4 regions of the Brevibacillus sp. FSL K6-6036 genome follow, and region 3 is predicted to be linked to each of the others. Evidence: riboswitches for the same ligand, from Rfam matches in the RefSeq annotation. Region 3 holds a riboswitch; each other region holds the start of a gene.
The links. Region 3 has a riboswitch for S-adenosylmethionine ahead of NST37_RS15875 (homoserine dehydrogenase). Riboswitches for the same ligand answer to the same signal wherever they lie in the genome.

Region 1: it holds a riboswitch for S-adenosylmethionine, as region 3 does, so the genes downstream of both, mtnK (S-methyl-5-thioribose kinase) here and NST37_RS15875 (homoserine dehydrogenase) in region 3, are expected to answer to the same signal.
Region 2: it holds a riboswitch for S-adenosylmethionine, as region 3 does, so the genes downstream of both, NST37_RS22030 (ABC transporter permease) here and NST37_RS15875 (homoserine dehydrogenase) in region 3, are expected to answer to the same signal.
Region 4: it holds a riboswitch for S-adenosylmethionine, as region 3 does, so the genes downstream of both, NST37_RS02905 (methionine ABC transporter ATP-binding protein) here and NST37_RS15875 (homoserine dehydrogenase) in region 3, are expected to answer to the same signal.

Annotation. Positions count from the first base shown of each region.
Region 1 covers NZ_CP150173.1:4,144,795-4,149,896, forward strand. Annotated here, with positions in the region: gene NST37_RS20585 (ABC transporter transmembrane domain-containing protein) at 1-148, opposite strand, end outside; gene NST37_RS20590 (GNAT family protein) at 369-911, opposite strand; gene mtnA (S-methyl-5-thioribose-1-phosphate isomerase) at 979-2,022, opposite strand; gene mtnK (S-methyl-5-thioribose kinase) at 2,019-3,248, opposite strand; SAM riboswitch class I at 3,446-3,593, opposite strand; gene NST37_RS20605 (anti-sigma factor) at 3,693-4,901, opposite strand; gene NST37_RS20610 (sigma-70 family RNA polymerase sigma factor) at 4,891-5,102, opposite strand, start outside.
Region 2 covers NZ_CP150173.1:4,475,855-4,480,956, reverse strand. Annotated here, with positions in the region: gene NST37_RS22040 (ATP-binding protein) at 1-531, shown strand, start outside; gene NST37_RS22035 (S8 family peptidase) at 544-3,117, shown strand; SAM riboswitch class I at 3,709-3,813, shown strand; gene NST37_RS22030 (ABC transporter permease) at 3,930-4,862, shown strand; gene NST37_RS22025 (ABC transporter permease) at 4,867-5,102, shown strand, end outside.
Region 3 covers NZ_CP150173.1:3,157,273-3,162,374, forward strand. Annotated here, with positions in the region: gene glpK (glycerol kinase GlpK) at 1-1,290, opposite strand, end outside; gene NST37_RS15875 (homoserine dehydrogenase) at 1,392-2,642, opposite strand; SAM riboswitch class I at 2,728-2,842, opposite strand; SAM riboswitch class I at 2,946-3,057, opposite strand; gene NST37_RS15880 (saccharopine dehydrogenase C-terminal domain-containing protein) at 3,685-4,887, shown strand; gene NST37_RS15885 (spermidine/putrescine ABC transporter substrate-binding protein) at 5,018-5,102, shown strand, end outside.
Region 4 covers NZ_CP150173.1:533,399-538,500, forward strand. Annotated here, with positions in the region: gene NST37_RS02895 (GerAB/ArcD/ProY family transporter) at 1-451, shown strand, start outside; gene NST37_RS02900 (Ger(x)C family spore germination protein) at 519-1,670, shown strand; SAM riboswitch class I at 1,764-1,880, shown strand; gene NST37_RS02905 (methionine ABC transporter ATP-binding protein) at 1,966-2,979, shown strand; gene NST37_RS02910 (methionine ABC transporter permease) at 2,981-3,646, shown strand; gene NST37_RS02915 (MetQ/NlpA family ABC transporter substrate-binding protein) at 3,693-4,532, shown strand; gene NST37_RS02920 (pentapeptide repeat-containing protein) at 4,804-5,102, shown strand, end outside.

The DNA.
Region 1 (5,102 bases), 990 kb from region 3:
ATCCATTGCGGATTTGATCCACCGTTTGCCCGATCAGCCGGGGAGGCCACAGCATGAGCAGATCAATCAAAAACAGAAAAGCAATCCCTACTGTATATCGTTTCCAATATTTTCTGAAAAACCAGGACAATTGCCGCAAAATATCCACGCCGTCCGTCCCTCCTTCCTTATCCTATTAGAAAACTTGGCTCCGCCATGATTGTGGCGGAGCCTCCGTAATCCGGTTATCAACAGGGACGACTTTGACCCTGTCGATCAAAAGAAAGGGATGCGATATACGCAATCCCTTTTCCAATATCTTCATGGTAGTTTACACAAAATTTCTTGTCAATCCAGCTTTTTCTATCGGCAGCAAAAAACTGAAGGACTCAACGCCACTCTGACGCCAGCATGCCGTAGACGGCGTGATCGACGTAATGATCGTAGAGAAATTCGTTGCTTCGCAGGATTCCCTCCAGCTTGAACCCGAGGCGCTCCGGAATGGCCCTGCTCTTTTTGTTCTCGGTAGCGGCGTGAATGGCGACCTTTTGCAAGTCCCACTCGCCAAAGATCAAGTGATCCAGATAGGCCGAGACGGCGGCCGTCATCAGTCCGTGCCCGGTGTACTGGGCTCCGAGCCAATACCCGATGGACGTCTTCCGGTTTGTCCAGTCGATATGATGTACGCCCACTGTTCCTGTCAGACGACCGTTGTACCAAATCCCGAAATGGGTGCCCTGCCTGCGGCTGTCCTGATCCAGAGTGGCAGAGATGAACCTTCTGGTATCCGCCACGTTTGTGACGATATCCAGCCACGGAAGCCATTCGCGCAGATGGAGACGATTGGTATCGGTCAGCCAGAACATTTCCTCTGCATCGGCAAGCTCCAAGCGCCTCAACGCTGCATGCTGCGTTATCGGAATAACCTTCATGTCATCTCTCCCCTTCTTCAAAAGTGAAAAAGAGCGCCCGAGGGCGCTTTTGTTATACAGCCACGATTTATTGCTTGGAATTGCGGATATCTTCCGGCTTGAAAATGCCGGTTTCGGTGACGATTGCCGTTATATATTCCGCTGGCGTTACGTCGAATGCCGGGTTGTAGACCTTGATGCCGTCCGGAGCCACCTGCTTGCCCAAGCCGTGCGTGATTTCCTCCGCCGGACGCTCCTCGATCGGAATGTCCGCTCCCGTCGGCGTTTCCAGATCGACAGACGACAGCGGTGCAGCCACGTAAAACGGGATGCCATGGGCTTTCGCCAGCACGGCAACGCCATACGTTCCGATTTTATTGGCGACGTCGCCGTTCGCCGCTACGCGGTCGGTTCCTACGATGACAGCCTGCACTTTTCCCTGCGCCATCACCATGGCCGCCATGTTGTCGCAGATCAGCGTGACGTCGATTCCCGCCTGCTGCAGCTCGTAGGCGGTCAGCCGCGCTCCCTGGAGCACCGGCCTCGTTTCGTCAGCGTATACCTTCAGGTTCCAGCCGCGTTCCTTGGCCAGATAGAGCGGAGCTGTCGCCGTCCCGTAAGCGGCGGTAGCCAGCGCCCCTGGATTGCAGTGGGTCAGGATGCCCATTCCATCCTGCAGCAAGGTGAGGAGGTGTTCGCCTATCGTCCGGCATACTTCGGCATCCTCGCGCTGTATCGCGAGAGCTTCGTCCAAAACCGCCGCTTTCAACGCGTCTACCGGTTTTTCTCCCTCCTGCTGGACGCGTGCTTTGACCCGATCGATCGCCCAGAACAGGTTCACCGCTGTAGGGCGTGCTGTCGCCAGGTAGTCAGCCTGCTCGAGCAATTGATTCCAGAGGGCTGACGAATCTGCCGCTTCGCTGTTCCGCACGCCGAGGTAAAGCCCGTATGCCGCAGCCATCCCGATCGCAGGGGCGCCGCGAACCTGCAGGTGGCGGATTGCCGCCCATACTTCCTCAGACGTATGGAGGGAAAGAAAGACTGTTTCTACCGGTAAACGCGTCTGGTCGAGCAGAAGAAGAGAGTCTCCTTCCCACTTTACAGGTGCGAATGCTTCATGAATTGTGGTCATACCGCTGCTGCCTCCTGATCAAATCTTGTTGTCGCATTGCGAACGATGTCTGTGATGTCGGTCGAATCTTCGATGCCGCCCCGCTTCAGGATCAGCTCCTGACCGATCAGCAGTGCCAGCCGTTCCGCTTCGGCACGGGTTTTTTCGTCGCTGATGCTGTTCAGATCGGCGACACCCGCCAGCCCGATCACGCGGCGAAGGATTTTACAGCCTGCAAACCCGGCCGTATCCTGGATCAACCGCTTCACGTAGCTCTGCCAGAGCCCTTCTACATGTGCGCTGCGCTCTTTCGCCTGCTTGTGCCATAGCTGGACGAACTGGGAGACGAACTCGTTCCAGACGTCTTCGACAGTTGTAAGCAGGTATTCGCGATAAGACTCCCGCTTTCCTCCATCCTTCTCCAGTCCGTGCTGGCCGGCATAATTCAGGAGCAGATTGGCGATTACCGCGCCGATGTCAAAGCCGATCGGGCCGTAGTAAGCGAATTCCGGGTCGATGACCTTGGTCGAGGTTTCGGTGACGAAAATGCTGCCTGTATGAAGGTCGCCATGCAGCAGCGCCTCTGCACGGGTGAGGAAATCGTACTTCAGCTTGGCGATTTCCAGCTTGAGCGGCTTGTTCTTCCAGATTTCCTCCACTTCCCGCCGAATCAGCGGGTTGAAGCTGTTGGTCGGCGCATTTTCGTAAGGATCGGTAAACACCAAGTCTTCCGTAATTTTGCACAATTCCGGATTCAAGAATGTTCCGACAAGCGCTTTTTTCTCGTAGGGATGCGCTCCCAGATCAGACGTGAAAAAGAGCGTGTGGGCCATGAAACGTCCGATTTGCTTCGCGAAATTTGGATAGCGTCGCCCCTCGATCAATCCTTTGCGCATCAGGATGTGATCGCTGAGATCCTCCATGACGGTCAAGGCAAGCTCCTGATCGTAGTGGTACACCTGCGGCACGAGGTCCGGAACGTATTTGTACTGGATGCGCAGCGCTTCACTCTCGATGCGGGCGCGATCAAGCGTCAGCGGCCACGACTCGCCTACGACGCGGGCATAAGGCAGAGCCTGCTTCACAATCACGCTTTTGCCGGTCGCTTCATCGCGGATGTGAAAGACAAGATTCAGGTTGCCGTCGCCTATCTCGCGGGAGGACAGGATAGCCCCTGCTTCAAACAGGCCGGGCAGCTCTTTTACATACTGTACTGCTTCTTGTTCACTCAAAGCACGATAAGCCATAACTTGTTTCTCCCCTCACGTGAATCGATTTGGATCTTTCCAGCGGCTTTCCCGGCCCATTCAGCAGGGGATAATTCCGCACGGTATGTTGCAGGCTGCGCCTCCGATCAAGCCGTTTTTGCAGCCAGACATGCAAAAAGACCTCTTTTCCCGAAGAAAAGAGGTCGTATACGTACGCGGCAGGGCGTGTCGTCTCCCCCTTATCTTCCAGAATACTTTTGCTTCTGCAGGAATTAGCACCGTGCACATCGCTTGCAATCGCGCCGTCAGTCTAGCTGACAGGCAAGCGCTGTGTCGGTTGCCGGGTATCATCGGGCCAGTCCCTCCACCTTCTCTGGATAAGGTATCCAACGTATGCTGTTTTGATTAGTTTGAATCATACACGCGGCTATGCACGCTGTCAACACTCTTTTTTGTTTTTTGCCAGTCGGCTGATCCTCGGCCTTACCAGCTGTTTTGCTGTCCGCTTGCACTCGGACGATTCCAGTTCCACCAGTCAATTTGTCCTACGAATGCGGCGGTGATGGCAGCTTCCTGCTTCAGCTTGAGCAGTTCCTTGGTCGGACCGGTGACGACGATTCCATACGTTTTGATACCGTTTTTCTCCAAATACCGATAGCGCTCGTCGATCTTCAATCCTGATCTGCTGTTGAACAGGCTTTGTCCGATCGATCTGCTCAGCCTCTCCTGCTCGGCGAGGTATTTCATCTCCTCCACGTACGCCCGGGTGCGGCGATCTGCTTCGCCATTTACCTGAATCGGTCCCGGTCCATAGTCCAGCCCATGTTCGGAAAAACCCCAGACGTCACCGGCCGAAAGCAGCAGCACGCCTTCTTTGGCATCCTCATGCAGCACCTCCTGTCCGGTATCCACGGCCAGCCAGGTAAGGTCCAAATTATACGGAGCCAGGAAAGCGTACATTTCCTCCAGGCTCATAAACCGGTCAAAGGAAATCGCCAGTTGCGATACCGTCCCCTCCGGCAGCATTTCAAGCGTCTTCCACGCGGGCTCGCGTCTGAAAGAGGTATCCTCCTGCAGCTTCGTCTGAAGCGGGAACAGGAAAAACAGATTTTTCTTCCGAACGCCGTCGTTCCATACCGGGCGGGAGGATACTTTGGTAAACACATTCGTAGTCTCGAAATACCCTGGCTGCTGACGGTCGCCCCCCACCTTTTCGCGCAGCTCCATTTGAATGCTGCCATAAAAAAGGCCAACCTGCGCGCCGCTGCTGCCTGCTACGATCCCCGGCTGAGTGAAATTCACCAAATCCTTGGAGACGCGAAACATATCTTCATACAGCGACCGGCCAATCCAATAGTTGACAAACAACAGGACAAAGCCGATCAGCAGCGAGATCCCCACCGTGTAGGCGGCGTTGGACAGCCTGCTCTTCCACTTTCCCCAGCGGATGATGGAGCGCTGCTTCTCCTCCGGCAAAAAATCCGCGGCTTTGTCTTCCGGTTCTGTCTGCATCAGCCCGCCTCCCAGCAAAAGCTCCTCCAGTCGCTCCGCATACTCCGGGTCGTCTGCGAGACGCTGCCTCAATCGCGCTGTCTCCTCAGCGCCAAGCTCCCCCCGCAGATAAGCGAGAAGGAGCTGATCGCGCTCCCGGCTTTTTTGCTTATGATCCTCCAGCTTGCCGTTATCCGCCATGTTGACCGTCCCCCCACCATTTTCGCATCTTCAATCGTCCCCGGTAGATCGACCGCTTCACATCGGCCACATCGATGCCGAGGACGTCGGCTATTTCCGCATAGCTGAGCTTTTCCGCATGAAGCAGCAGCACCTGTCGCTGTTTTTCCGGCAGCCCCCGGAGAACAGTCTGCACGAGGGCCGCCGTCTCCCTAGCCAGTG
Region 2 (5,102 bases), 1.3 Mb from region 3:
TTGAAAGTTCGGTTTGATTCATTGTTATCCTCATACTTTGGAGAGTCAGCATCAAATCTACGAGCTGTTTTTGATTACTGTAAAAATGAACCTGTGGTACTGTTACTCGATGAATGTGATTTTATTGCTAAATCCAGAACATCCGGTCAGGACGTAGGCGAAGTCCCACGGATTGTAAATATGTTGTTAATGTTACTTGATGAATATAAATCACCGGGTTTAGTGGTGGCTACAACTAATTTAAAGGTTTCACTTGATGAGGCGTTATTTAGAAGGTTTGATGATGTTATTGAGATACCTAAACCATCAGTTAATGAAATAAGAAAATTATTGATAACCACATTTTCTGCTATGAATGTAAGTAAAGATATAGATTGGGATGCTCTTTCTCAGAAACTTGAAGGACATTCCGCCGCAAACATTGTGTCTATAGCACAAAATGCAGCTAAAAGTTGTGTCCTTGAGGGATCAAATATCGTAAAAAAGGAACATATCATGGGAGTAATAAAGGATATTACCATGAAATATTAGTGAGGTGGAACTATGTCTGAAAGAAATAATTTTTCACATCTTCCCTTACCTTTAGTTTTGGCTGGTAAACCCAAATTTCGAGGCATGGTGACACCGGATCAAAGGACAATTGAAAATAGAAAAAATCGAGTTAGCCATGGGGGATATATTAAAAGGAAGGTCGCCCAAATTTCTAAATTCTGGAGAGATAGACAAGAAAAACGCCTAAGAGAGCATTTGCCGGAAATCAAAAGTGGTATCCCAATTTTATTAGAGATTGATCCGAGTAGTGATGTAAGTTTTTTAAAAAACCTTGGATTTGAAGTTATATCTGAACTGGAGAATGGGTATGTAATAGTTTCCAACGGTGATACAGAATTTGCCACGTTAATAAGAAAAACAGAAGATTTTATAAATGAGGTGTCAAAAAAATGTAATACTCCGGCTCGCATATATGAATTTCATGAAGAAGATACTCGTTTGAAAAAAATACTCGGGAAGAATTTATTGAGTATTTGGACAACGTTAAAAGACGATGAAAAATATGAAGTTGATGTAAGTATCAGTTGCTCTAGTAATATTTTTGAGATAGATCGGCAGCCAGAAAAGCCCGATCATATCAGTGATGAAGAATATAAAAATAGTAGGGAGTATATAAAATGGCAACAAAAATATTACGAAGCTTATGATCGTTGGGATCAATTAAAGACGGAAAGAGAACTGCAATTTGAAAGCTTTATTAAGTCCTACGACGGAGAGTTTACTGGATCATTTATAGATGGGGAACCAACCTATCTAGAATTTTGCGATAGTTTTTCAGTTAGAGTTAAGATAAACGGAAAGTGTTTAAGGGACCTAATATATAACTTCTCACCCATATTTGAAATTGAATATGTTGGAGAGTTATGTATTGGAAAATCCCTCCTGGATGTTGTTGGAGATATAAATCCGGAGTTAACAATTCTTCCTCCTGATGATGATGCACCAATTGTTGCAGTTATTGATAGTGGGATTCAAGAAGGCCACAAATATATAATGCCCGCAATTCTTAGTGATGACTCAAAATGTTATGTCAAAGGAACAACTTCAGTTGCCGATGAAGTAGGAAATGGGGGCCACGGAACAAGAGTTGCTGGAGCAATTTTGTATCCTTTTGAAATTCCTCGGTCGGGTACATACAAATTGCCGTGCTTTATTCGGAATGCACGTGTTTTAGATGAAACTAATGGACATTCTATTCAAAGTAGTGTCTTTCCTCCCCTTATAATAAAAGCTGTTGTTAAAGAGTTTGCAGTGGACTCTACCAGAAAAACAAAGATTTTTAATCATTCTGTTGCTGAAATTAGCTCATGTGAGATTGAACATATGTCACCATGGGCTACTGAAATTGATATGCAAAGCTATGAGCATGATGTTCTATTTATTCAAGCTGCAGGAAATGTTTATGATACTACTATAAAAGAATTATACAACGAGGGGAAATCATATCCGAAGTATCTATTCGATGAGAGATCACGAATCGCAAATCCAGCACAAAGCATGCAAGCTCTTACTGTTGGTTCCATCGCGTATCTAAATTATGAAACGGAAGACTCTATAAGCATTGGTGGGGAAAATGAGCCTTCGGCTTTTTCACGATCTGGTGCAGGGATTTGGAATTCAGTAAAGCCAGATGTAGTTGAATATGGTGGGACTTGGGTGAAAAATAAAGAGGGTCATGATATACGACTTACTACACCATCAGATGTTTGTCCCGAATTGGTTAGAGTATCACCAGAAGGGTCTGCGTTCTCTAAAGATGCAATAGGAACATCATTTTCAACTCCAAAAGTTGCATATATTGCTGCTGAAATCCAAAAACTTTTTCCTAACTCTCCGGCGTTGTTGTATAGAGCTTTGATAGCACAGTCTGCTAGATGGCCGATTAGTATTAATGATAAATTTGTAAACGCACAGGAAATTGTTAGACACGTTGGTTACGGACTACCTAATGTAATTAGAGCTACTCAAAACGATGAATATCGTATTACTTTGGTAACAGAAAATACAATGTATATTTCAGAAGGACAGGCTCATATTTTTAAGATACCTATCCCAGAAGAGTTATATGCTATTGGTGAAGATTATGATGTTCGTATAGACGTAACTTTATCTTACGTAGCAAAGCCAAGAAACACAAGACGAACACTTAGTAGATACTTATCTACTTGGCTTGACTGGAGATGTAGTAAGATTGGTGAAAGAATTGATTCATTTGCAGAAAGAATTCTTAATACAGGTGCGTCTGTAGATGATGATGGAAATTTTAATTGGGTAATTGGTGAACAGAGCAATTATGGTCAAGCAAAAGATTTTTCTCGCTCTTATAGTACTTTGCAAAAGGATTGGACTATAGTTAAGTCAAACCAGTTAACTGATAGTTTCTGCATCGCTGTTCGCGGACATAAGGGCTGGGATTCGAATGAAGCCGCAAGATACTCTTTAGTAGTTAGTTTTGAAGCTATAAATCAGGATATACAAATTTACGAAATGATACGTAATCTTGTTCAAGTCGAAATTGATAATCTGGAACAGGAAATTGAAGTGGAAGACAGGCTGCAAGAGTAAATTACCGCGGAACCTCTGCGGGCATGATTTAATGATGAAGCCACATGGTTTCATTAAAAATTTTTGCAATTATTCCCGCTATACCACGTTACGACATAATATCTCCGTGTGGAATAACGAATAATTCCCCTGTCTCCTCCATATATATCAGTGATGCCACTATAGAGGGTGTGAGTTAAATAATAACTTTGCCGTTATGGTAACTAGTGGCGAAATATGCTATTAGAAATAGTTTTATAACAATAACTATTCGCATGCTCTAGTCTTTTCGTTGACGGGAGTATGCTTTTGTTTTATAAAACTTAAACTGATAACCTATTACAGTAACGAAAACAGGTTTAGTGGAATAATAGTTTCATTCAACTAGCGAGTATCGATAGTTAAATAGTGGTAGCCACAGCATCGGCAATCTAGGACTTTGTTTTTCCGTCTTAGTCTGCCGCTGTTGCTTTTATATGAGAGAATTCTAAAACCATTTAATCCCCCCAACAAATAAACAAAAATCAAATGCACTAAAACCACATTGACATATCCAAGTAAAATGATAAGATAAAAAAGAATTTAGTGAATGAAATTTAACTTCATAAAACATTCTTATCGAGAGTGGTGGAGGGACTGGCCCGATGAAACCCGGCAACCTTGGTCTGATGGACCTTACGGTGCTAAATCCTGCGGAGTTATTCTGAGAGATAAGAAGGTGGGAACCGTACAAATCGCCCCTCTTCTTTCTGGAGAGGGGCTTTCTGTATGTATAATCCACAGTATTCATATTTATTTACTTAGTATTGCAATTGCACAAAGGAGGAAACAACGTGCTTCATTATGCGGTCAAGCGAGGCTTTCTCGTGCTGGTTACGCTGTGGATCATTGTCACGGTGACGTTTGTGATCATGCACCTGATTCCGGGCGACCCGTTCGCGTCTGACGCCAAAATGCTTCCGGAAGAAGTCGTGAAAAACATGCGGGCCCAGTACAACCTGGATGAGCCGATCCCTATGCAGTACCTGCTCTATCTGAAAGGCTTGGTGCAATTTGACCTGGGGCCGTCCATCCAGTCCAAGACAAGGGACGTGAACACGCTGATTGCGGAGGGCTTTCCCGCCTCGGCTGTTCTGGGGCTCCAGGCGTTTCTTGTCGCGCTGGCAGGTGGGATCACAGTCGGAATCGTCGCGGCGCTCTACCAAAACCGGGCGTTGGATTTTCTGTCCATGTTCGCGGCCATCGTCGGGATTTCCGTCCCCAGTTTTATTCTGGCACCGCTGTTGATCAAATACATGGCGGTCAAATGGGAGCTTTTGCCCGTCGCGGCTTGGGGGAGCTGGGAGCATTCGGTTCTTCCGACGCTTGCGCTCGCCATCGGGCCGCTTGCCATTATCGCCCGATTCGTACGAGCCAGCATGCTGGAAGTCTGGCAGCAGGAATACATAAGCACGGCGGAGGCGAAAGGGCTTGGCACCTTTTCCATCGTCGTCAGACACGGGATGCGCAATGCCATACTGCCGGTGCTTACCTTTGTCGGTCCGCTGTTTGCCAACCTGATGACCGGAACCTTTGTGGTGGAAAAGATTTTCGCCATTCCGGGGCTTGGCAAATACTTCGTGGAAAGTATTTTTAACCGCGATTATCCGGTCATTTTGGGAATGACTGTGTTTTACAGCTTTGTGCTCATTTTTACTTTGTACATCATCGACCTGCTGTACCGGGTGATTGACCCGCGCATCAGATTGACGAGCGGAGGGAGATAGCGTTATGGCCAATCAGGCAACACAACTGGATTCGCTGTTTCGACCTGTCGACCCAAGCCGGCTTGCCGGGGAAGAGCGGGAACGTCCCAGCCTCGGGTATTGGCAGGAGGTATGGCAGCGGGTATGCCGCAACAAGCTGGCGATGCTCGGGTTCTTCCTGCTCGCGGCGGTGGTGGCGCTCTCGATCTTCGGACCGATGCTCGTTCCTCACAGCCCGCATGAGCAGTCGTTGACGCAGGG
Region 3 (5,102 bases):
GACGGTGACACCGAGAATATCGCTTTGAAATTGCATCAGGAAGTGATTCGCTACGGCACCGCCGTCTACGCGAAGCTTGCTCAGCGGAATGCCGGCATCTGCTTCCATGGCTGCCACCACGTCTCTGGTTTGGTACGCCAGCGACTCCAGTGTGGCCCGGATGAAATGCTCTTTTTTGGTTCCCCGGGTCAGTCCAAAAATCGCGCCGCGGACCTCGCTGTTCCAGTAAGGAGTGCCCAAGCCCACAAAAGCCGGGACGACATAGACGCCTTCGGTGGATGACACGGCCGTTGCGTAGCGTTCGCTGTCTGCCGAGGTTTTGAGCATGCGCAGGCCATCCCGCAGCCATTGGATTGCAGAGCCTGCGACAAAAATGCTCCCTTCCAGCGCGTACTCCACTTTTCCGCCAAGGCCCCAGGCGATCGTCGTCAGCAAGCCATGCTCGGAGCGAACGGCTTGTTCTCCGGTGTTCATCAGCAAAAAACAGCCGGTGCCGTATGTATTTTTGGCCATGCCCCGCTCGAAGCAGGCTTGCCCGAACAAAGCGGCCTGCTGGTCTCCTGCAGCCCCCGAGATCGGAACCTCGACGCCAAAGAACAAATCCTTGTCGGTTACCGCATACACCTCCGAGCTGCTTCTCACCTCAGGCAGCATCGCACGCGGGACATCGAGCAGAGCCAGCAGCTCATCGTCCCACTTCAAATCAAAAATATTGTACATGAGTGTGCGCGACGCGTTGGTATAGTCGGTCACATGCGCCCGGCCGCCGGACAGCTTCCAGATCAGCCACGTGTCAATCGTTCCGAACAGGAGGTCGCCCTGCTCCGCCAAAGCGCGGGCGCCTTCCACATGGTCGAGAATCCATTTTACTTTTGTGCCCGAAAAGTAAGCATCGATCAGCAGACCGGTCGTATCCCGAAACAATGGGTCGTATCCCTTGCTTTTGAGCTCTTCGCAAATTCCCGCTGTCTGTCTCGACTGCCAGACAATTGCGTGATAGATGGGCACTCCGGTATGCTTGTTCCACACCACGGTCGTCTCGCGTTGATTGGTGATCCCGATGGCTGCCACTTCCTGCGCCGAAACATTGTGGCTGGCCAAAACCTCGCCGATTACGCCGACGACCGATGACCAGATGTCCAGGGCATTGTGCTCTACCCATCCTGGCTGGGGAAAGAGCTGGGGAAATTCTTTCTGGGCCATCCCGACGATGCTTCCTTGCTTGTCGAACAAGATGGCCCGGGAACTGGTCGTCCCCTGATCGATTGCGAGCACATACTTTTTATCCATGAGCTTCCTCCTTCTACCGCGGGATATGGGCACCCTTTTTCTCCTCTATTAGGGGTGAAACCGGATGCGGTCTATATCCCGAAGCATTGGGCCGTCTCCGCTCACAACACGGGAAACACTTCCGCCCTGATGCCGAAATCGCGGTGCAGCGCCTTCTTGTGCTCCTCTGCAAAACCGCTGGCAATCATGCCGATGCGCAAGACGCTCGCCCAGTCATATTGTATTCGCTGTTTTTCCACGAGAACTCCTGCCCGATCCAAAAAATGCGTGACTTGATCAGGCGTTCCCCGCAACGCTTTACTTTCCAGATAGCAAAAGCACCGCTTCTCCCCGGCTTCCCGATTGCCTGCCGGCTCGCTTTCCTGCCAGACCGGCTGAGGAGTGAAGCGCTGGGTCAGCAAATAGGCCAGATCCTCCACCACAGCGCTTGCTGTCGGAAGCTCGCCTGCCCCTTTGCCCATGAACAAAAGGTCGCCGACGATATTGCCCGACACCTGCACGGCGTTGTAGGCATCCTGCACCTGCGCGAGTGGGTGATCCAGCGGCAGAAGCGTTGGACGGACGGAAAGCTGTAGACCGCCCCCGGCCTTGGAAGCCTTGGCCAGCAGCTTGATCCGGTACCCCAATTCGCGGGCGAGGCCGATCTGTCCGAGATGCAGCTTTTCAATCCCCTGCCTCTCGGCTGCATGCAGCGGCAGCGATTCACCAAATACGAGCTGGGCGAGGATGTACGTTTTGTACAAGGCATCCCAGCCCTCTACGTCCGAGGCAGGGTCCGCTTCGGCGTAGCCCAGCTCCTGCGCCTGCTTCAGCACTTCGGCGTAGGGAAGCTTTTCCTGTTCCATCCGCGTCAGGATGTAATTCGTCGTCCCGTTTAAAATGCCGCTGACCGATACGATGTCATTAGTCCGGAGAAACTGGCGCAGCACGCCGAGAATCGGAATCCCTCCGGCTACGCTGGCCTCGTACGCGAGCTGAACGCCGTGCCGATTGGCTAGCCGCACCAGCTCCGTTCCGTGCTTGGCAAGCAGCTCCTTGTTCGCGGTGACGATGTGACAGCCCTTTTCAATCAGTGCACGGACATAGCCGTATGTCGGCTCGACGCCGCCCATCACCTCGACGACGATGTCCACGTCCGACGCCAGCACTTCTTCAAACCGGGTCGTGATCAGATTGTTCTCAATCGGTACAGACCGCTGCTTTTCCGCATTGCGGACCAGCGCCTTGACCACCTCGACACGTCTGCCCAACCTGTCCGACAGCTTTTGCTGCTGAGAGCGGATCGTTTTCAAGACGCCGCCCCCCACCGTCCCTACGCCAAGCAATCCTACTTTTACCACACTTGCACTCATGTACTCCACCTCTTTTTCTCATTTCAAACATAAAAAAGGCCTTCTTCCGTTTAAGAAGAAGGCTCGCGAGCTACAGGGGGCCTCCTTCTCATCTGCCAAGACATACTGCTGCTGTCTTGCAGGAATTGGCACCTTGCCACAAACTGCGTGACGGTTGCCGGGCTTCATCGGGCCAGTCCCTCCACCTCTCTGGATAAGAAAGAAGTTATGAAGTTGCGATAACTCAAAAACATTTGATCATACAAATAAAAAACCTTCTCCCGTTAAGAAGAAGGTTGGCATCCGGAATGGACGTACTCCCGCTTCTTATCTGTCAAGACTGTCATCAGTCCTGCAGGAATTGGCACCTTGTCACAAACTGCGTGACGGTTGCCGGGCTTCATCGGGCCAGTCCCTCCGCCTCTCTGGATAAGAACAGTATTTTCCTGTTGGCAACATTGTAAGGAATTCGGTTTGAGCCGTTAACCAGATATTTCCGACATTTCATCTTCGGACGATTCCTTTCATTTTTGAAAAGAAAGGTTTCTCATTTTTAATAAGGTGTTCTCATGCAGGTGATGGCGCACCAACAGACATTTCCAGCACTTTGTTTTGGTTTTTGCTTTCTCAATAGTGAGAATAATGGTACTGCCGATGCTCCTTCATACTGCACAGGAAGCAGCCGGTCATTTGGTATCATTCTTGCATATATTTTCAGAAAAGTCAGAGTATAATTCCCTTTTTCCATTCGCATGGGACGTCGGGTGCGTCGAATATACATGAATAAAAGACGCTCCACTCTGACTTTTTCAGCAGGAAGGAGGTGCTTTTTTTGAGTAGGCTGCTGCCTGTTTTGATCCACGATCGTCCCACTTAGCTTCGGTTTCTACTATGATCTGCCCGTGTGCAGAAGGAGGGTGTTTGGATGAGACTTCGTCCGCGTGAACCAATCGATGTTGCGACACAAGTCGCGGTATTTCCTGCTACGATCGATCTGCATTTGCAGAAATGGCTGTTTCGAATGCGAAGATAGAACGTTTTCCAAAAATGGAAGGAGGACTCTATGCGAGTCGCTATTTTAGGAGTTGGCGGTGTAGGACAAGTAAGCGCGTGTGAAATCGTGAAATCGAAGTATTTGCAAAAACTGGTGCTGGCAGATATATCGATCGGCCCGGCTGAAGAGCTGGCTGCCGAGCTGCGCCGGGAGACGGATGTGGAAATCCAGGTAAAACGTGTCGACGCACGCGATGTATCGAGCGTCCAATCTATTTTGACTGACATTGACGTACTGCTGCATATCGGCTTGCCGGAAAACAACTTTGAAGTGATGAAAGCGTGCCTGAACACGAAAACCCATTATATCGACACGGCTTCCAGCGGCCCGCAATGGCTCCGCAAGCAGCTAGCCTGGACCGATAAATTCAAAGCGGCAGGCATTCTCGGAATCATGGGGCTTGGGTGCGATCCCGGCTTCTCCAACATCGCGGCGCGGTACGCTGTGGATCAGTTGGACGAAGTCGATGAGATTTTGATTCGCGACGGCGACAATTCCGTCGTCGACTACGACGGCTTCTGCTCCTTCTTCAGTCCGCAGACAGCCATTCAGGAGTGTTTGGCCAAACCGAACTTCTGGACGGCTGACAAGGGTGAACAATACTTGCCTACTCCCTTTGCCAACAAAGAGGAGTTCGAATTCCCCGAGCCGATCGGCTGGCTGGACTGCTACAACGTGGAGCACGAAGAAGCGACCACTCTTGGCGAGACGATTGGCCGCGCAAAAGGGTGCAAATACGTGGACTTCAAGTACGCCCTCCATCCCGACTTTGTGAATACCCTCAAGGTGCTGAGCTATCTGGGACTGGACAGCGACGAAGAGATCGAGGTCAAAGGCGTCAAGGTAGCGCCGCGCGATGTAGTCGTGACGACCATGCCGAAACCGGCCGATCTCGCCGGAAAAATCCACGGATACTCCTCCGTCGGCGCACTCGTCAAAGGCAAGAAGAACAACAAGCGAAAAGAAGTTTACGTCTACACGATCGCCAATCACGATGAGGTTTACTACAAGACGGAATTTCAAGCAACGATCTGGCAGACAGGCATCCCGCCGGTCGTCGCTGTCGACATGATCGCTGAAGGATTGTTGACCACGACCGGCTGCATTCCGCCGGAGCTGATCGACCCGCTCCCCTTTTTAGAGCGGTTAAAGGCTCGCGGCATGACTTGGGATGTGATTGAGAAGACTGCCCCTCTCAGGCAAATATCGTAGTACGTAACTTGAGATATAGAAAAAGATCGGGATTGGCAGCTGTTGCCGCTGTCCCGATCTTTGTTAAATACAGATCGGGTACGTTTCTTCCGATTCATCAATCCTACATGAAACGAAGGTGAAACCTCTCATGATGGAGAAAAAGCGGACAAGCCTGTTCATGCTCATCTTAGTCGCTGCTCTGGTTCTGTTGACCGGATTGACTGGTTGCGGAA
Region 4 (5,102 bases), 2.5 Mb from region 3:
GGCCTTTACCTCCGTCGGGTATGAAGTGTTGTATTCGATTTACCCCTACGTCGGAGATAAAACGCGTTTGCATCGGCATGCCCAGTGGGGAGCGTTCATTACCAATTTCATCTACGTCGTCCTGATGATCATCTCGCTCATATTCTTCAGCGAAGGCCAGCTCATACGAACGATATGGCCAACGCTGCAGATCAAGACCGTCGTGTATTTCCCGTTTCTGGAGCGGTTCGAGTACCTTGCCATCTCCCTGTGGATGCTGATCATCCTGCCCAACGTCATGCTGTATATGTGGTCCGCCTCCAGGGGGTGCAAAAGAATGTTTGGCTGGAACCAGAAGCGGGTTTTGTACATCATCGGCGCGGTCATCTTTATTGCGATGCAATTGTCTCGAGACATGCAGCCAATTACATCATCGATCGCATGTCGTACGTTAGCTTGTACATGGCTGTGATTTACCCTTATGTCCTATTGTTGGGAGTTCTGATCAAACGGCGGTGGAACAGGAGGGAGGATTCATCGTGCCGAGATCCGGAAATAAGCGGCTCCTGAGAGCGGGAGCCGTGCTCCTTCTATGTTCTGTTCTGCTCAGCGGCTGTATCAGGACGCAAATTTTTGATGAGCTTGGAATGATTACGGTGGCGGGATATGACCTGTTAAAGGACGGGAACATACGCGGAACGGTGGTGATGCCCTCCATCAATCCCGAGGCTGAAGAAAAAGTGCAGGTGATGTCCGGCATCAGTCTGACGAGCAAGGGCATTCGCGACAAGGCCAACCTGCAGTCAGACAAAGAAGTGCTGGGCGGGCAGCTTCGGGTCGCGATGTACAGCGAGGAGCTGGCCAGAAAAGGGATAGGCAGCATTGTGGACACTCTGTACCGCGACCCCTCGATTGGAAGCCGGGTTTATTTAAGTGTCATTGAGGGCCAAACCTACGATTTGCTGACGTACAAATTCAAAGAGGAAGGCAATATTGGCATTTACCTCTACCAATTGATCCGGCACAACGTAGAGGATGACAAAATTCCGTCTCCTACTCTCCATGAGTTTTACCGCTCCTACTTCAGCGAGGGAATCGACCCTTACGTCCCTTTTCTTGAGAGGAAAGGGGATGAGGTGAGGATCAAAGGCGTGGCTCTGTTTCACAAGGACAAATATGTCGGCTGGATTCCTCCAAAGGAAGCCTTTCACATCAAGCTAGTTCATGATGCTTATCGAGCGGGAACGTACGAAACGTCGGTAGATCCGGAGAGGATGGGGGTAAAGCCGAAAAAGAAGAACACAACCGGCCCTGACATCCAAATGGTATTTGATACGCTGAGCAGCAAGACCCACGTCGATATTGTCAGTACGAATCCACTGACCTACAAGGTCGATGTGAAAGTACGGACACGCATTCTGGAAATGTCAATACCGTTAAAAATAGAACAACCGGAGGTACTCAGAAAAATGGAGCAGGCCTTGTCTGAAAACATGAAGCAGGATTTGGCCAAGGTCGTCGCCAAAATGCAAAAATGGGAGGTAGACCCCTTTGGGTTCGGGGAATTATACCGGGCAAAATTCCGCGGGGCGCGGAAGCTGTCTCACGATCAGTGGCATGAGATGTACAGGAAGTCCCGCTTCGATTACAACATCGATGTAGAAATTGTCCGCAACGGCGTGTTGGATTAATTGCCCATTGACTTTCTATTTTGGTATAGCATATAATCCGTTTTGTATCATAAAAAGAAATAAAGTTCTTCAAACTAAATATACGTAGAATTCTTCTTATCCAGAGCGGCGGAGGGACAGGCCCTATGAAGCCCGGCAACCGGCTCATCGATTCTGATGGGTGGCGCGGTGCCAATTCCTACAAGATTGTAGAATCTTGACAGATGAGAAGGGTGAATGCGATCGTATAATGCGGTGCAGCCCCTTTTTCGCCTGATGAAAAAGGGGCTGTTGATTGTAATGGGAGGTGAACCGGATGATTCGGTTGCAGAATCTGAAAAAAGACTACATTGTAAAAGGCCATAAAACACCTGCGCTGCGCGGAATTGACCTCTCGATCGAGAAGGGGGAAATTTTCGGCATCATCGGACATTCCGGTGCCGGCAAAAGTACGCTGATTCGCTGCATCAACCTGTTGGAACGTCCGACAGCGGGCAGCGTTATTGTAGACGGGGTCGATCTGACCAAGCTGGATGAAGGCAGGCTCCAGGAACAGCGGCGGCATATCGGAATGATTTTTCAGCACTTCAACCTTCTCTCGTCCGCTACGGTCGGGGAGAACGTTGCGTTTCCGCTCAAGCTGGCCAAGCGGCCCAAGGCGGAGATCGACAAAAAGGTGAAGGAAATGCTGGCGTTGGTAGGGCTGGAACAGCATCGCGACAAGTATCCGTCACAATTGTCGGGCGGACAAAAGCAGCGTGTCGGCATTGCCCGGGCGCTGGCGAGCGACCCCAAGGTGCTGCTGTGCGACGAGGCGACATCCGCTTTGGACCCGCAGACGACCAACTCCATTCTGGCGCTGCTTTTGGACATCAACCGAAAGCTGGGCTTGACGATCGTCCTCATTACCCACGAAATGCATGTCATCCGCTCCATTTGCGATCGGGTCGGTGTCATTGACGGGGGGCACATTGTGGAAATGGGCAATGTTCTGGATGTGTTCTTAAAGCCGCAGCACCCGACGACACAGGAGTTCGTGGAACAAGTAGCAGACTCCAGCGAGCTGCGGGCTGCCGTCGCTCATGAAAAGGCGTCAGGCGACCGAACGATCCTGCGTGTCACGTTCCTCGGAGAACAGACCTACCAGCCGATTCTGTTCCAAACGATGCAGGAAACCGGTACGGTGTTCAGTATCCTGCAAGGAACCATTTCGCGTATGAAAGACACCCCATATGGCCAGCTCGTGATCGAGTTGGGCGGGGATGCGCAGCAGAACAGGAAAGCTGTCGATACGCTTCGTCAGCGCGGCCTGGAAGTGGAGGTGATTTAAAATGGGATTCACGCTTAAAAATATAGACTGGGCGGAAATTTGGAAGGGAACGCAGGATACGTTGACGATGCTTGGCTTTTCCACCTTGTTTACCGTCGTTATCGGGCTGCCGCTGGGCATTTTGCTGTTTCTCACATCCAGAGGCCAGCTTTTGGAGAATCGCGCGTTTTATTCGATCTCATCCTTTGTCGTAAACGTTTTGCGTTCGGTGCCATTCATCATCCTGATGATCCTGCTGATTCCTGTTACCAAAATGCTCGTCGGCACCTCACTCGGGGTAAAGGGCTCGATTCCTCCGTTGGTGATCGGGGCGGCTCCCTTTTTCGCCAGACTGGTGGAGACCTCCCTGCGCGAGGTTGATCGCGGCGTGATTGAAGCGGCGCAATCGATGGGTGCTTCCAACTGGCAAATTATCCGCAGCGTGCTCTTGCCGGAATCCCGTTCGGGGCTGATCGCCGGGATTACGATTACCACGGTGTCGCTCGTGTCCTACACGGCGATGTCCGGGGTCATCGGCGGCGGAGGCTTGGGAGACCTGGCGATCCGCTACGGGTATCAGCGCTTCCAGACAGACGTCATGGTCGTGACGGTATGTATTTTGCTTGTGTTGGTTCAGATCCTGCAGATGGTGGGCGACAGGCTCGTCATCAAGTTCAGCCGGAAGTAGGATCTTGTCCATAGAGAATGTTCAAAATAGAAAGGGGAAATCATCTGTGAAGAAATTGGTCGTATCTGTACTGTCCACTGTACTGGCACTGTCTCTGGCTGCTTGCGGCAGCCAAAATGAATCGGCTCCCGCGCCGTCTGCCGGCGGTTCCCAAGGCGAGCAAAAAGAAGTAACGCTGAAAGTGGGCGCAACGCCGGTCCCGCAGGCTGAGATTTTGAAGTTCGTCGCGCCGAAGCTGAAGGAGCAGGGCGTAATTCTGGAAGTCAAAGAATTTACCGACTACGTTCAACCTAACGTGCAAGTAAATGAAAAGCAGCTGGACGCCAATTTCTTCCAGCACAAGCCGTACCTCGATGATTTCAACAAAGGACAAAACATGAACCTGGTAGAAGTAGTACCTGTTCATATCGAGCCGTTTGGCGCATATTCCAAAAAAGTAAAAAGCGTGGATGAACTCGCTGACGGTGCAACCGTTGCTCTGCCAAACGATGCAACGAACAACGGCCGCGCACTTGCTCTGCTCGAAAAGCAAGGCCTGATCAAGCTGAAAGACGGCGCAGGCATCAGCGGTACTGTAAAAGACATCGTAGAAAACAAGAAAAACCTGCAGTTCAAAGAGGTAGAAGCTGCGATGCTGCCACGCGTCCTGGATGAAGTAGACCTGGCTCTGATCAACACCAACTATGCGCTGGAAGCGAAGCTGGTACCGACCAAAGACGCCCTGTTCATCGAAGACAAGGATTCTCCATATGCAAACTACCTGGTAGCTCGTCCGGACAACAAGGATTCCGAAGCGATCCAGAAGCTGGCGAAAGAGCTGAATACGCCAGAAGTGAAAAAGTTCATCGAAGATACGTATAAAGGAGCAATTGTGCCTGCATTCTAATGCCAGGCTTCAAGCTCTACGATAGGCTTCTTGCTCAAGATATCGAGAGGGTGCCCCACAGTCATTTAGACGTGGGGCACCTTCCTTTTTTAGGAGAAAACAAGCGGAAAATACGGAACGTGAACACCGTACCTGCTCATCCCCCTGGCTCTCCTCCTGTCCGAACCAGGATTGACGGAGAGGATCGTTCAGTACTATCATAACCACAGCCTTGTCTTCAGGCAGGACGATGCAAGCATGGACATACAAAGAAGCGGAAGGAGACAACGCAATGTCCGAGGATCTCGAATATGCAAAAGCGCCCCACGGCAGTAGTCGCCTCAGTCTGCAAGCTGACTGCGAGAACTGCTTCGGCTTGTGCTGTGTCGCGCTGCCCTTCGCTGCTTCGGCAGATTTTGCGATTGACAAACATGCCGGACAGCCCTGTCAAAACCTGCAGGCGGACTTCCGCTGCGGCGTTCACAACAGCCTCAGACAGATGGGCTTTCGAGGCTGCACGGTTTATGACTGCTTTGGCGCGGGACAAAAGGTCTCCCAGGTCACTTACGGAGGACTCGACTGGCGCAAGTC